Regions from separate parts of the Streptomyces sp. NPDC004629 genome, predicted to be linked through region 2. Evidence: riboswitches for the same ligand, from Rfam matches in the RefSeq annotation. Region 2 holds a riboswitch; the other holds the start of a gene.
The links. Region 2 has a riboswitch for glycine ahead of gcvT (glycine cleavage system aminomethyltransferase GcvT). Riboswitches for the same ligand answer to the same signal wherever they lie in the genome.
Positions count from the first base shown of each region.

Region 1: another riboswitch for glycine. It lies ahead of gcvP (aminomethyl-transferring glycine dehydrogenase); the one in region 2 lies ahead of gcvT (glycine cleavage system aminomethyltransferase GcvT).

Region 1 is NZ_JBIALO010000049.1:6,842-14,571, reverse strand. Features, by position in the region: gene gcvP (aminomethyl-transferring glycine dehydrogenase) at 1-2,569, opposite strand, end outside; glycine riboswitch at 2,746-2,841, opposite strand; gene ACFYTE_RS39740 (PRC-barrel domain-containing protein) at 2,955-3,329, shown strand; gene ACFYTE_RS39735 (DNA polymerase IV) at 3,977-5,383, opposite strand; gene ACFYTE_RS39730 (MerR family transcriptional regulator) at 5,647-6,333, opposite strand; gene ACFYTE_RS39725 (bifunctional nuclease family protein) at 6,604-7,077, opposite strand; gene ACFYTE_RS39720 (MerR family transcriptional regulator) at 7,164-7,730, opposite strand, start outside.
Region 2 is NZ_JBIALO010000013.1:195,364-203,093, forward strand. Features, by position in the region: gene ACFYTE_RS21775 (enhanced serine sensitivity protein SseB) at 1-730, opposite strand, end outside; gene ACFYTE_RS21780 (AAA family ATPase) at 796-1,464, opposite strand; glycine riboswitch at 1,640-1,737, shown strand; gene gcvT (glycine cleavage system aminomethyltransferase GcvT) at 1,886-3,013, shown strand; gene gcvH (glycine cleavage system protein GcvH) at 3,141-3,518, shown strand; gene glyA (serine hydroxymethyltransferase) at 3,534-4,796, shown strand; gene ACFYTE_RS21800 (L-serine ammonia-lyase) at 4,877-6,244, shown strand; gene ACFYTE_RS21805 (endonuclease/exonuclease/phosphatase family protein) at 6,416-7,498, shown strand; gene ACFYTE_RS21810 (glycoside hydrolase family 25 protein) at 7,723-7,730, shown strand, end outside.

The DNA of each region.
Region 1 (7,730 bases), on a different contig from region 2:
TCAGCGTGCCGGCCACCGGGAACGACATCGTCGGCGCGTGGAAGCCGTAGTCGATCAGCCGCTTGGCCACGTCGTCCACGCTCACGCCGGTCGCCTTGGTCAGCGGACGCAGATCGATGATGCACTCGTGCGCGACCAGCCCGCCGGGGCCGGTGTAGAGGACCGGGTAGTGGGGCTCCAGGCGCTTGGCGATGTAGTTGGCGGACAGCACGGCCACCTGCGTGGCCCGCCTCAGCCCTTCGCCGCCCATCAGCCGGACGTACGCCCAGGAGATGGGCAGGATCCCCGCGGAGCCCCACGGAGCGGCCGAGATCGGGCCGACGCCCGTCTCCGGACCGGCGGCGGGCTGCAGCGGATGGTTCGGCAGGTACGGCGCCAGGTGCGAGCGCACACCCACCGGACCCACCCCGGGACCACCGCCGCCGTGCGGGATGCAGAACGTCTTGTGCAGGTTGAGATGCGAGACGTCACCGCCGAAGTGGCCCGGCTTGGCGAGCCCGACCAGGGCGTTGAGATTGGCGCCGTCCACGTACACCTGGCCGCCCGCCTCGTGGACCTGGGCGCAGATGTCGGCGACGTGCTCCTCGAACACGCCGTGCGTGGACGGGTAGGTGATCATCAACACGGCCAGCTCGTCGCGGTGCTGCTCGATCTTCGCCCGCAGGTCCGCGACGTCGATCTCGCCGTCCTCGGCGGTCTTGACGACGACGACCCTCATCCCGGCCATCACGGCGCTCGCGGCGTTGGTGCCGTGCGCGGAGGACGGGATCAGGCACACGACGCGCCCCTCGTCACCGTTGGCGCGGTGGTAGCCCCGCACGGCCAGCAGACCGGCCAATTCGCCCTGCGAGCCCGCGTTGGGCTGGAGGGCGACCTTGTCGTACCCGGTGACCTCGGCGAGCCGGTCCTCCAGCTCGCGGATCAGCGTGAGGTAGCCCTGCGCCTGCTCGGCGGGCGCGAACGGGTGCAGCTGACCGAACTCGGGCCAGGTCACCGGCTCCATCTCGGTGGTCGCGTTGAGCTTCATCGTGCAGGAGCCCAGCGGGATCATGCCGCGGTCCAGCGCGTAGTCACGGTCGGCCAGCTTGCGCAGGTAGCGCAGCATCGCGGTCTCGGAGCGGTGCTGGTGGAAGACGGGATGGGTGAGGAACGCGTCGGCCCGCAGCAGCGCCTCGTCAAGCGCGTCATCGGAGGCCGCGTCCAGCGCCTCGATGTCGCCCCGCACGCCGAAGGCGGCCCACACGGCGCCGAGCCGGTCCCGGTCGGTCGTCTCGTCGCAGGCGATCGAGACGTGGTCGGGGTCGACCAGGCGCAGATTGACGCCGTTGTCGCGCGCGGCGGCGACGATCTGTGCGGCGCGGCCCTGCGCCCTGACCGTCAACGTGTCGAAGTAGGCGCCGTGGACGGTCTGGAACCCGCCGCCGGCCAGACCCGCCGCGAGCAGCGCGGCGTACCGGTGGGTGCGCCGGGCGATGGCCCGCAGCCCCTCGGGACCGTGGTAGACGGCGTACAGGCCGGCCATCACCGCGAGCAGCACCTGCGCGGTGCAGATGTTGCTGGTGGCCTTCTCACGCCGGATGTGCTGCTCACGGGTCTGCAGGGCGAGCCGGTACGCCTTGTGTCCGTCGGCGTCGACGGACACGCCGACGAGGCGGCCCGGCAGGCTGCGCGCGAACTTCTCACGCACGGCCATGTAGCCCGCGTGCGGCCCGCCGAAGCCCATCGGCACGCCGAAGCGCTGGGTCGTACCGACGGCGATGTCCGCACCCAGCTCGCCCGGCGACTTCAGCAGCGTGAGGGCGAGCAGGTCGGCGGCGACGGTGACGAGCGCACCGAGTTCATGGGCCCGCTCGACGACCGGAGCGATGTCGCGCACGGCTCCGGAGGCGCCGGGGTACTGGAGCAGTACGCCGTTGATCTCCCGCCCGGCGATCGCGGCCGGGATGCCCTCGCTGAGGTCGGCGACGACGACCTCCACGCCGGTGGGTTCGGCACGGGTCCGGATCACGGCGATGGTCTGCGGCAGCGTGTCCGCGTCGATCAGGAAGAGGCCCTTCTTGTTCTTGCCCATGCGCCGGGACAGGGCCATCGCCTCGGCCGCGGCCGTGCCCTCGTCGAGGAGGGAGGCACCGGAGGTGGGCAGTCCGGTGAGGTCGGCGACCATGGTCTGGAAGTTCAGCAGGGCTTCGAGCCGCCCCTGCGAGATCTCCGGCTGGTAGGGCGTGTAGGCCGTGTACCAGGCCGGGTTCTCCATGACGTTGCGCAGGATGACGGGCGGCGTGAAGGTGCCGTAGTAGCCGAGTCCGATCATCGACCCGAGGACCTGGTTGCGGTCGGCGAGGGAGCGCAGCTCCGTCAGCACCTCCGCCTCGGTGCGCGCGCCCGGCAGGTCGAGCCCGTCGGCGTTCTTGATCACATCCGGTACGGCGGCAGCGGTCAGCTCATCGAGCGAGCCGTAGCCGACCTGCGCGAGCATCTTGGCCCGCGCCTCCTGGTCGGGCCCGATGTGCCGCTGCTCGAAGGGGATGCCCTGTTCGAGCTCGGAGAGCGGAGTGCGATGGGCGGTCATTGCGGAGGCCTCCTGGTCTGACGCGACCTTCGAGGGGCGCCCCGGCGCGGGCACCCCGACGGCCTCCCCCTCTGTCATCTCGACCTGAGAGCTTCACCGCGTCACCCGAAGGTGGGCGGCTTTCCCCGTCGGTGAGAGCGGGAGCCGTCGACACCCGCCCTGCTTTCCAGAGTGACCTCGTCCATGCGGTACGTGAGCCTGAGAGATTCCGGGGAGGATTTGCTCCTTCGGCGCCTCCGGTGGTGTCCGGAGGACTCTCCCGCACGGGATCAGCAGCCGCTTGCCAGCGTACCAGCGAGGTCAGCGACGGGGCTTCGAGTGGCCGCCTCCTCGAATCTGCTCTTTTGTAGTGCTTACGGATGAGTTGCGACCATGAGGAGGGCCCGTGCAGACCGACATCGATCCGCGCAACCTGATCGGCCGCAAGGCGTTCGACCGCCACGGGACCAAGATCGGAACCATTGACGAGGTCTATCTCGACGATGCCACGGGCGTGCCGGAGTGGGCGGCCATACGGACGGGCCTGTTCTCCAGGGACGCCTTCGTCCCCCTTGAGCCCAGTGAGCTGGTCGAGGGCACCCTGCGCGTCCCCTTCGACCGCGCCCTCATCAAGGACGCCCCCGACTTCGGCGTGGGCCGCCATCTCTCCCCCGAGCAGGAACTCCAGCTCTACCACCACTACGGCCTGGACGTGGCCGCACCGCCGCCCCCGCACCCGGACCACGACTTCGGCAACCTGGCAGGCCACGACGAACCCTGACGCCCCCTGTACGGCCCAACGCCTCCCATCCCATGCCCACCGGGCTCACCCCACCACACCGAAACCCCCGAGACCCGCCACACCACAGACCGCCCCCTTCATGTCTCCCCGCCAGCCCCGAGAACACCACCGCACATCCGCCCCCCACCAACCCGCCGAGAACACCTCCCCCTCCCCACACCCCCATGGCCCAGGTCGGCCAACCCGCACACAGCCCACAAGACCCACCGCCGACCACTCCCCCGGCACGCCCCCTAACACCACCGCACATCCCCGCCCCACCACACCAACCCGCCGAGAACACCTCCCGCACCCCCGTGACCCAGGTCGGCCAACCCGCACCCGCCAGCGCCCGCGCCCGCCCGCACACAGCCCGCACGGCCCGCCGCCCCTGCCGGCATCCGCCCCATGCCTGCGCCGCCCGACGCCTCAACGACCCGACGCCCGACCCTCCCCGCCTCCGCCTCCGCCTCCGCCTCCGCCTCCGCAGGGTCCTCCCGACACCGGCACCCCGCCCCCATCGCATCGCAGCACCTCGGCCCCCTTATGACCGCCGAGCACCCCCGCGAGGACAGCCGCAGGAGCATGGCCCCCACGGCGCCACCGGCGAAATCCACCCGCGCTCGGCCCCGCCCAGAGCCCCCGTCTCAGCCGCTGCCTCGCACCACCGCCTGACCACCACCACCCGGTCCCCCGACCGGTCCGCCCTCACTTCCCCGCGCTTCCCCGGGCACCAGCGGCAGCGGATCCGCCGGCTCCAGGCCTGGATCGTCGACCCGGAACGTCCGCACCCGCCCCGGCTCGGACCCGGGTGTCTCGAATCGCACCGTGACCCGCCCCAGGCCGCTGCCCTGCACCCAACCGTGCCCGTGGTCGGCGTGCCGCACGTCGTGCCCCGCGGGCCAGTGCCGCTCGGCGACCGACGGCCGCTCCTCGACGGACTCGGCCACGCTCTCCTCCGGCACCGCCTCGGCCAGTTCCCCCGCCGCCTGCGCGAACAGGTCCTCCTGCGTGTAGTCGGCGAGCCCGGAGACGCCGACCCCGAGCAGCCGCACCCCGCCCGTCGTGTCCACGGAGTCCAGCAGCCGGGCCGCCGCCTCCCGCACCACCGCGGGATCGTCCGTGGGCCCCCGCAGCGTCTCCGACCGGGTCAGCGTGGAGAAGTCGTACCGCCGCACCTTCAGCACGATGGTCCGCCCGGACAGTCCCGCCCCGCGCAGCCGCCGCACACACCGGTCGGCCAGCCGCTGCACCTCCAGACCGACCCGGACCCGATCGTGGATGTCCACGTCGTAGGTGTCCTCGACGGACACCGACTTGGTCTCCCGCTCGGCCACCACGGGGCGCTCGTCGCGCGCCAGCGCCATCGCGTACAACGAGTGCCCATGGGCCTTGCCCAGCAGCCGCACCAACTCGTCCTCGCCCGCCTCGGCGATCTCCTCGACCGTGGCGATCCCCGCCCGCCGCAGATGGTCACCGGTCGCCGGCCCCACCCCCGGCAGGGTCCGCACCGACATGGGGCCGAGCAGGACGCGTTCCGTGCCCGGTTCGATCAGTACCAGACCGTCCGGCTTGGCCTGCTCGGAGGCGATCTTCGCGAGCATCTTGGACGCGGCGAGCCCGACCGAGCCGGTGAGCCCGGTGACGGCCCGTATGTCCGCGCGCAGCTTCGCCCCGGCCAGCCGCGCCGACCCCTCGTCCCAGGCCGTTCCGCCGGCCTCCAGGTCCACGAACGCCTCGTCCAGGCTCAGCGGCTCCACCAGCGGTGACAGCTCCCCGAGCAGCTGCATCACCTGCTCGCTGATCGAGCGGTACAGCCCGAAGCGCGGCATGAGGTAGGCGGCGTTGGGGGCCAGTCGGCGCGCCTGCGCCATGGGCATCGCCGAGTGGACCCCGAAGACCCGAGCCTCGTACGAGGCGGTGGCGACCACCCCGCGCGGCCCGAGCCCGCCCACGATGACGGCCTTACCGCGCAGACTCGGCTTGGACGCCTGCTCCACCGAGGCGAAGAAGGCATCCATGTCGAGATGCAGGATCGTGGGCGTGTTCCTCACATCTCCGATGCTGCACCACGCCACTGACAATGCCCCGCCACCGGACGGCGACACGGCCCAGGAGCAAGCCAGGATCGCGACGGACGCCCCTAAGACCGCAGACGCGCCGCGCAAACCGGCAGCAGGCCGCAGCGCACCACACAAACCGGCAGGGGCCCGGGGAGCGCCCGGCAGACCGGCAGCAGGCCGCAGGGTGCGCCGCCCAGACCGGCCGAGAGCCCCAGACGCACCACCGAACCGGCATCAGGCCCCAGACGCGCCGCTCAGACCGCCCGATTGCGCCGGCGCGCCAGCTCGTCCGCGGGGTTGGGCCCGACCAGCGTCTCCCCGGTGTCGATGCGCTCGCCGTGGAGCTGGGAAAGGGCGCTTTCCACGTCCCGCCAGACCACTCCCACGGCAATGCCGAAGATGCCCTGCCCGCCCTGAAGCAACGCATGCACCTCGTCGGGCGAGGTGCACTCGTAGACCGTGGCGCCGTCGCTCATCAGCGTCATGCGCTCCAGGTCGCGGAAACCGCGTTCCCTGAGGTGCTGGACGGCGCTACGGATGTTCTGCAGCGACACACCGGTGTCCAGGAACCGCTTGACGATCTTGAGGACGACGACGTCCCGGAAGCTGTACAGCCGCTGCGTTCCCGACCCGTAGGCGGGCCGCACACTGGGCTCGACGAGGCCCGTGCGGGCCCAGTAGTCCAGTTGCCGATAAGTGATGCCGGCCGCCGCACAGGCCGTAGGCCCCCGGTAACCGATCTGCTCCGACGTCATGGACACCGCCCCTCCGCCGCCGGGCACGGCCGCGGGCCGCTGCGGGGCGTGCTCGGCCGCACCGCTGCCGGAATGGGGAAACCCCCCGCTGGGGCGGAGCCGAGCGCTTGAGGAAGGGTACGGACCGCTCCCCCCGAAACCGCGTCCGGGGGCACCCCCAGCCGTACCGTCGCCGCTGCTTCTCACGCCGACCTCCGTCCTTGACCTGCCTTCACGACGGTAGGCAGTCACCAGGAGTGCGTCAACGATCGCCACACTCGCCACGCCGAGTGATAATCACCCTAAGAGTGGTTTCCCGTGCCCCACCGCGGGGAAAGGCTAGCCGAATGCGCTCGCGGGGAGCCGCAGGACGCTCTCAAAGGCCACCGGCATTTGCCCGACCCAGGCCCCGTCCCGGGGCCGTCCACCAGCACCAGCCCGGCGCGACCCTTGGTCCGCCGGGCCGGTCCGCCGGACTCACTGGCTGCTGGTGCCGAAGTCCTCGGGCGAGATCTGGTCGAGGAACTCGCGGAACTTCTCCACTTCGTCCTCCTGCTCGTCCGGAATGGCGATGCCTGCGTCATCGAGCACCGTGTCACTGCCGTAGATCGGCGTTCCGGTGCGCAGTGCCAGCGCTATGGCATCGGACGGGCGGGCGCTGACCTCGACCCCGCTGGCGAACACCAGCTCCGCGTAGAAGACGCCCTCACGCAGGTCCGTGATGCGTACTTCGGTGAGCTCCTGACCGACGGCTTCCAGCACGTCCTTGAACAGGTCGTGGGTCAGCGGCCGTGCGGGAGCCATCCCCTGCTGGGCGAAGGCGATCGCGGTCGCCTCCCCCGGCCCGATCCAGATGGGGAGGTACCGGTCGCCGCCCACTTCACGCAGGAGCACGATCGGTTGGTTGGAGGGCATCTCGACCCGGACACCTACGACATCGAGCTCGTTCACACAGCAACCCTAGGCCGTGCCCGGGACGTTTGGGTAGTCGGGCAGGGAACGGGTGCGCGATCCGGCCCACGGAGCACCGGCGCCGCTCACGGCAGCCGCACGCCCAGCGCGGTCTTCACCAGCGCCGCGTGCAGCCTCACGGTGAGCGCCGCCAGCTCCTTCGTACGGGCCTCCGCATGGGCCCTGGTCTGCGGGTTGCGGTGACGCCTGAGCGGGGCCACCACCTGGTCGACGAGGCCCGCCTCGCGGTCGGCGGCGGCCTTCATCACCCGAAGGTGGCGCGGCTCGATCCCGAATCGCCCCAACTCGGCCACAAGGGAGGCCACGGTCACCGCCTCCGCGTCGTAGACCCCGTCCTCCAAGGGGGCAAGAAGTCCGTACGACTCCCATTCCTGGAGGTCGCTCTCGTCGATCTCGGCGGCCGCGAGCAGCTCCGCCCGCCCGATCCGGGCCGCCGTGCGGCCCTCGACGGGCTCCAGAGGATCCTCGGCGTCCCCCTGCCGGCCCATGACCGGCAGCTGGACCGCCTCGCCCCGCTCCACCGCGTCGAGGTGCTCCCGGATCACCTTGAGCGGCAGATAGTGATCCCGCTGCATCCGCAGGACGTGGCCCAGTCGCTCGACGTCGCCGACGCTGAACTTGCGGTACCCCGA
Region 2 (7,730 bases):
GAAGCCACTCCCCCACCGGGTCCTCGGCGACGTCCAGCAGGACCAGGTTGACCGGCCACCGCACCGGGGCCTTCGCGAGGGCCCGGCCCAGTGCCTCCAGCGGCAGCGCGCGCAGATCGCCTTCCCACTGGGTGAGTTCGACCCCCACGAACAGCACCGGCTCCGCCGTCTCGATGGCCGCGAGGCACCGGCGGGCCGTGCGGATGACGCCGATCGCGGTGAACTCGGCGGAGGCGGCGGACAGGAAGTCGACCGGGTCGTCCTGCCAGTCGGGCTCGAACAGCCGGACCCGGCCGCCGCCCGCCGGGCCGTCCAGCTCGGTGCGGCCGGCCCGGCACAGTTCGGCCACCGCGTCCGGCGGGAGCGGGGCACCGACCACGCCGCCCGGGTTGACCGCGATGCCGACCTGCGGGGGCAGACCGCGGGCGAACTCCACGGCGGGGGCGATGGTGTACGACATGTGGGAGCCGACGACCTGGCGGAACTGCTCCTCGGAGGTGAAGACCGGCACATGGACCTGCCCGTCGATGTCCACGGTGGGCAGGTCCAGGGGGCCGCTGTGCGGGCCGCCGCCGCTCGGCAGCGGGATCCACAGGAAGCTGCGGCCGAGGACCTCGATGATCCGGCCGCCGGCCGACGGGACGCCGAGCGAGGCCGAGAGCACCTCCTCCAGCTCGTTGCCGGGCCATCCGCCGTGCGGGTGGGGGTGCGCCTGTGCCGGGAAGTCCATCTGTCTACCGCCTGCTGGGAACCGCTGCTGTGGCTGAAAAGGCTAACGGGTGGCGGCGACGACCTTCACCGTGCGAAGCCGATCCGGTGCAGCAGGTCCGCCGCGTCCCGGTCGAGGAGCACCGCGGAGCCGCAGCCCTCGGGCAGTTCTCCCCGCTCCACGGCGCGCAGCAGCCGGGCCGCCGACCTGCGGTGACGCAGGAAGGCGTGGCGGGAGACGCCCCGGCCGCGCTCGCGCTGCCCGTCGAGCGCCGTCGTGGGCGGCACATCGAGCAGGATCAGGTGCAGGGTGCCGCCGCGGCGGCGGGCCTCGCGGGCCAGCCAGCCGCGCACCCAGGACTGGGTGCCGCAGTCGTGCACCACGACGCCCTCGCCGGTGCGCAGGGCGCGGCGCAGCGCGGCGTAGTGGGCGAGGCGTACCAGCGGGCGGTACAGCGCGTAGGGCAGCAGGCGCGGGACGCGGGCGTCCCAGCGGTCCCGGGTGTCCTGGGAGTCGATGCGGATGCCGTCGACCGCGCGGTCCATCAGGGTCGACTTGCCGCTGCCGGGCAGGCCGGTGACCACGGCCAGGTCGTGGCGGCCGAAGACGAGCGCGTGCGGGCTGCGGCCGGCCCGCTCGCGCAGGTCGCGGACCACCGGGGCCGGGCGGTCCGCGCAGTGCTCGGCGGCGGGGGCACCCGGCTGCCCGGGTAGTGCAAGGCCCGTGGTCGTGGCGTACGCCGTGGTCCTGTTCACCGTGATCGTCCTCCCCTTGGGTCCGGACATCCCATCCCCGTCGAGTGTAAAGAGAAGGTAATGCGTGGAGTCTCACGGTGTCGTGCGCGTTCTGCCACAGCACGGTTACGGATCCGGCCTGCCGTGCGGCGGCGATGCGTGCAATGATGAGCCCGCCAACTGCATACCGGCCGCTTGAATCCGCGCGGGAGAGTTCCCAGCAGCTCCGCTGGGACGCCGAAGGAGCAAGTCCCTCCCTTGAATCTCTCAGGCCCCCGTTACCGCGCGGGCGAGGCACATCTGAAAAGCGGGCCGCTGTCCAGTGGCTCCACCCAAGGTGCAAGCCGTGACCACGCAGGTGGTCAGGGCGAACCTCTCAGGTTCCGATGACAGATGGGGAGGATCCACCTCGCCTTCCCCACGCCCTGGGAGACATCCGCCGATGAGCAGTACCGAACACTCGACACCGCGGCATACCGCGCTGGACGCGCTGCACCGTTCGCTCGGTGCGACGATGACCGACTTCGCCGGCTGGGACATGCCCCTGCGCTACGGCTCCGAGCGCGACGAGCACACGGCCGTACGCACGAGGGCCGGCCTCTTCGACCTCTCCCACATGGGGGAGATCGCGGTGGCCGGGCCCGAGGCCGCCGCCCTGCTGAACTTCGCCCTGGTCGGGAACATCGCCTCGGTCGGAGTCGGCCGCGCCCGCTACACCATGATCTGCCGGGCCGACGGCGGCATCCTGGACGACCTGATCGTCTACCGGCTCGCCGAGCACGAGTTCCTGGTCGTCGCGAACGCCGCCAACGCACAGGTGGTGCTCGACGCGCTGGTGGAGCGCGGCGCCGGCTTCGACGCGGAGGTCCGCGACGACCGCGACGCCTACGCGCTGATCGCCGTCCAGGGCCCCGAGTCCCCCGGCATCCTGGCCTCCCTCACGGACGCCGATCTGCCGGGCCTGAAGTACTACGCGGGCCTGCCCGGCACCGTCGCCGGCGTGCCCGCGCTGATCGCCCGTACCGGCTACACCGGCGAGGACGGCTTCGAGTTGTTCGTGAAGCCGGAGCACGCCGTGGAGCTGTGGCAGGCGCTGACCAAGGCCGGCGAGGGCGCCGGCCTGGTCCCGTGCGGCCTGTCCTGCCGGGACACGCTGCGCCTGGAGGCGGGCATGCCGCTGTACGGGCATGAGCTGTCGACCTCGCTCACCCCCTTCGACGCCGGGCTCGGCCGGGTGGTGAAGTTCGAGAAGGAGGGCGACTTCGTCGGGCGCGAGGCGCTGCTGGCGGCGTCCGCCCGCGCTGCGCAGAATCCGCCGCGCGTGCTGGTCGGCCTGGTCGCCGAGGGCCGCCGGGTGCCGCGCGCCGGGTACCCGGTCGTCGCGGGCGGCGAGGTGATCGGCGAGGTGACCTCCGGCGCCCCCTCGCCCACGCTGGGCCGGCCCATCGCGATGGCGTACGTCGACGCGGCGCACGCGGCGCCCGGCACGGCGGGCGTCGGCGTGGACATCCGGGGCACCCACGAGCCGTACGAGGTCGTGGCGCTGCCCTTCTACCGGCGGCAGAAGTAGAGACTGAACCCACAGGGCGGGCCGCGGCCCCCGCCCCGCTGTGATGCCGGGCACACCACCCCGCTCACCTGCGCCTTCCGCCCTCCCCCGTCATCAGCACTCCCTCGCGTACAGGAGAATTCAGGTCATGAGCAACCCCCAGCAGCTGCGCTACAGCAAGGAACACGAGTGGCTGTCGGCCGCCGAGGACGGCGTCTCGACGGTCGGCATCACGGAGTTCGCGGCCAACGCGCTCGGCGATGTCGTCTACGCCCAGCTCCCGGAGGTCGGCTCCACCGTGACCGCGGGCGAGTCCTGCGGTGAGCTGGAGTCGACCAAGTCGGTGTCCGACCTGTACTCCCCCGTGACCGGTGAGGTCACCGCCGTCAACGAGGACGTCGTGGACGACCCCTCACTGGTCAACTCGGCCCCCTTCGAGGGCGGCTGGCTGTTCAAGGTGCGCGTCGCCGAGGAGCCGGCCGATCTGCTCTCGGCCGACGAGTACGTCGCCTTCACCGCCGGCTGAGGAGTCGAGGACCATATGTCGCTGATGAACACCCCGCTGCACGAGCTGGACCCGGACGTGGCCGCCGCGGTCGACGCCGAACTGCACCGCCAGCAGTCCACCCTGGAGATGATCGCCTCCGAGAACTTCGCGCCCATCGCGGTCATGGAGGCGCAGGGCTCGGTCCTCACCAACAAGTACGCCGAGGGCTACCCGGGCCGCCGCTACTACGGCGGCTGCGAGCACGTCGACGTGACCGAGCAGATCGCCATCGACCGGGTCAAGGAGCTGTTCGGCGCCGAGTACGCCAATGTGCAGCCCCACTCGGGCGCCTCCGCCAACCAGGCCGCGCTGTTCGCGCTGGCCCAGCCCGGCGACACCATCCTCGGTCTTGACCTGGCGCACGGCGGCCACCTGACCCACGGCATGCGGCTGAACTTCTCCGGCAAGCAGTTCGACGTGGTCGCCTACCACGTCGACGAGACCGGTCTTGTCGACATGGCCGAGGTCGAGCGGCTGGCCAAGGAGCACCGCCCGAAGGTGATCATCGCGGGCTGGTCGGCCTACCCGCGGCAGCTGGACTTCGCGGAGTTCCGCCGGATCGCCGACGAGGTGGAGGCGTATCTGTGGGTCGACATGGCCCACTTCGCGGGTCTGGTCGCCGCCGGTCTGCACCCGAACCCGGTGGAGTACGCCGACGTCGTCACCTCCACCACCCACAAGACGCTGGGCGGCCCGCGCGGCGGCATCATCCTCGCGAAGAAGGACTTCGCGAAGAAGCTGAACTCGTCCGTGTTCCCCGGCTTCCAGGGCGGCCCCCTTGAGCATGTGATCGCCGCCAAGGCGGTCTCGTTCAAGGTCGCGGCCTCTGCGGAGTTCGCGGAGCGCCAGCGCCGTACGGTCGAGGGCGCCCGGATCCTCGCCGAGCGGCTGACCGCGCCGGACGTCCGCGAGGCCGGTGTGCGCGTGCTGTCCGGCGGTACCGACGTGCATCTGGTCCTGGTGGACCTGCGCGCCTCCGAGCTGGACGGGCAGCAGGCCGAGGACCGGCTGCACGAGGTCGGCATCACCGTCAACCGCAACGCCGTCCCGGACGACCCGCGCCCGCCGATGGTCACATCGGGTCTGCGCATCGGCACGCCCGCGCTCGCCACCCGCGGCTTCTCGGCCGAGGACTTCGCCGAGGTCGCGGACGTCATCGCCGAGGCGCTGAAGCCGTCGTACGACGCGTCCGCCCTGGCGGCACGGGTGCGGACGCTGGCCGCCGAGCACCCGCTCTACCCCGGCCTGGGCAAGTAGCACCCGCCGTACGGGGTGCCGCGCACGCGCGTCCCTGAGCGCGGCACCCCGTCCCGCACCACCCGCATGGAGGAGTCACCGTGGCCATCTCGGTGTTCGACCTGTTCTCGATCGGCATCGGCCCGTCCAGCTCCCATACGGTCGGCCCGATGCGCGCGGCACGCATGTTCGCCGGCCGGCTGCGCAACGAGGGCCTGCTCGGCTCCGTGGCGTCGGTCCGTGCCGAGCTGTACGGCTCGCTCGGCGCGACGGGACACGGCCACGGCACGCCGAAGGCCGTGCTGCTCGGCCTGGAGGGCGCCTCGCCCCGGACGGTGGACGTGGAGGGCGCCGACCAGCGGGTGGCGGGCATCCGGGAGTCGGGCCGGCTGCGGCTGCTCGGCGAACACGAGATCGCGTTCGACGCCGACGCGGACCTGGTGCTGCACCGCCGCAAGGCGCTGCCGTACCACGCCAACGGCATGACCCTGTGGGCGTACGACGCCGAGGGCGCCGCCGTGCTGAGCAAGACGTACTACTCGGTCGGCGGCGGCTTCGTCGTCGACGAGGACGCGGTCGGCGCGGACCGGATCAAGCTGGACGACACGGTGCTCAAGTACCCCTTCCGCACGGGCGACGAGCTGCTGCGCCTGACCCGTGAGACCGGCCTGTCGATCTCCTCGCTGATGCTGGAGAACGAGCGCGCCTGGCGCACCGAGGAGGAGATCCGCGCGGGCCTGCTGGAGATCTGGCGGGTGATGCGGGAGTGCGTGGCCCGTGGCCTGTCCCGGGAGGGCATCCTGCCGGGCGGCCTGAAGGTGCGGCGCAGGGCCGCCGTGTCGGCCCGCCAGCTGCGCGCCGAGGGCGATCCGCTGGCGCACGCGATGGAGTGGATCACGCTGTACGCGATGGCGGTGAACGAGGAGAACGCGGCCGGCGGGCGGGTGGTGACCGCCCCGACGAACGGCGCGGCCGGCATCATCCCGGCGGTCCTGCACTACTACCTCGACTTCGTGCCCGGCGCCGACGAGGACGGCGTGGTCCGTTTCCTGCTCGCGGCCGGCGCGATCGGCATGCTGTTCAAGGAGAACGCGTCCATCTCCGGCGCCGAGGTCGGCTGCCAGGGCGAGGTCGGCTCCGCCTGCTCCATGGCGGCGGGCGCCCTCGCGGAGGTGCTGGGCGGCAGCCCCGAACAGGTCGAGAACGCCGCGGAGATCGGCATGGAGCACAATCTCGGCCTCACCTGCGACCCGGTCGGCGGTCTGGTCCAGATCCCCTGCATCGAGCGCAACGGCATGGCCGCCGTCAAGGCCGTCACCGCCGCCCGCATGTCGATGCGCGGCGACGGCCGCCACCACGTCTCCCTCGACAAGGTCATCAAGACCATGAAGGACACGGGCGCGGACATGTCGGTCAAGTACAAGGAGACCGCGCGGGGCGGTCTCGCGGTGAACATCATCGAGTGCTAGGGGCACAGGGCACTTACCTGGTCCGCTGAGGGGGCGCTCAGGGGCGGGCCACAAGACACACGGGAGTTCTACCCGCGTTCACTCGCGGGACGTGAGCCCCGTCGACACTGCCATCGGCCGAGGCGAACGTGCCCGTGCCGTTTAGGTACCACAGCCAAGTGGAGGTCTTGGATGGACAGGCGTCGTGCTCTGATCGGGATAGTCGGGGCGGCCGCGGCGGCAGGATCGGCGGGTGCTGGTTCCGCGCAGGCCGCAGAGCGAAGGCATCGACGGCACCGCACCCTGAAGGTGCTGCAGTTCAACATCTGGATGGGCGGCAGCCAGGTCCCCGGCGGCCGTGCGGGGATCGCGGACACCATCGCCGCGACCCGGCCCGATGTGGTGATGCTCAGCGAATCGGATCCGAAGCGCGTCGCCAACCTTCTGTCCGATCTCGCCGAGCGCGGTCTGACCTACCACGACAACAAGAACCCGTCCGACCCGGGCGTGATCTCCCGCTACCCGATCATCGATCAGGCATCCTTCCCCTACTGGTCCAAGGCGGTCATCTCGGTCGACGGGACCGAAGTGGCAGCGTACTCCGGGCACTTGGAGTACCGCTACTACGTCAACTACCTGCCGCGCGGGTACGGCGGCGGCACCCCGGCGCCGCTGGAGACCTCTGAGTACGGCTGGGGCGAGATCCCCGGCGGGCCGATCACCGACGTCGACCTGATCATGCGACTCAACGAGGCGTCCGGCCGTACGCAGGTGACCAGGACCATGCTCGCGGATGCGGCGCGGGAGCGCGCCAAGGGCCGGCTCGTCTTCGTGGCCGGCGACCTCAACGAACCCTCGCACCGCGACTGGACCCGTCGGACACGGAACCTGTTCGACCACAACGGCACCGTGGTCGAGTGGTCGACCACCAAGGCGATCGAGGACGCCGGGTTCCGCGACAGCTACCGCGTCGCCCACCCCGACCCGGTCCGCACCCCCGGCTTCACCTGGCCCAGCGACAACCCCGGGGCCAAGACGGAGTCGCTGACCTGGGCCCCGAAGGCGGATGAACGCGACCGCATCGACTTTGTCTTCTACCACCCCGACCAGCGCCTCAGGCTTCTCGACAGCGTGATCGTCGGCCCGTCGACCACGATCGTGCGCAACGAGCGGGTCGAAGAGTCAGGCAACGACCGGTTCTGGAAGCCGACCTGGACCTGGCCGACCGACCATAAGGCAGTGCTCAGTACGTTCCGCGTGACAACAGGACGCTGACCGCCCCGGGCTGACCGGCAGAGACTTCCGGTCAGCCCGATCCTGAGGCCGTGCGCCCGCCGGACACACCGGGGTGTCGGTTCGTTGTACCACCGGCGGTTTCGGGGACGGGCGTTGCGGGGTGCTGCGTCATCAGTCCTTTGTGCGCGGGGGTGGCGAGGTCAGGCAGGGGGCATACAGGAGTCAACTCCTGTCACCCCACTGACGTCTGAGGGAGTCCCCGCATGCTGCA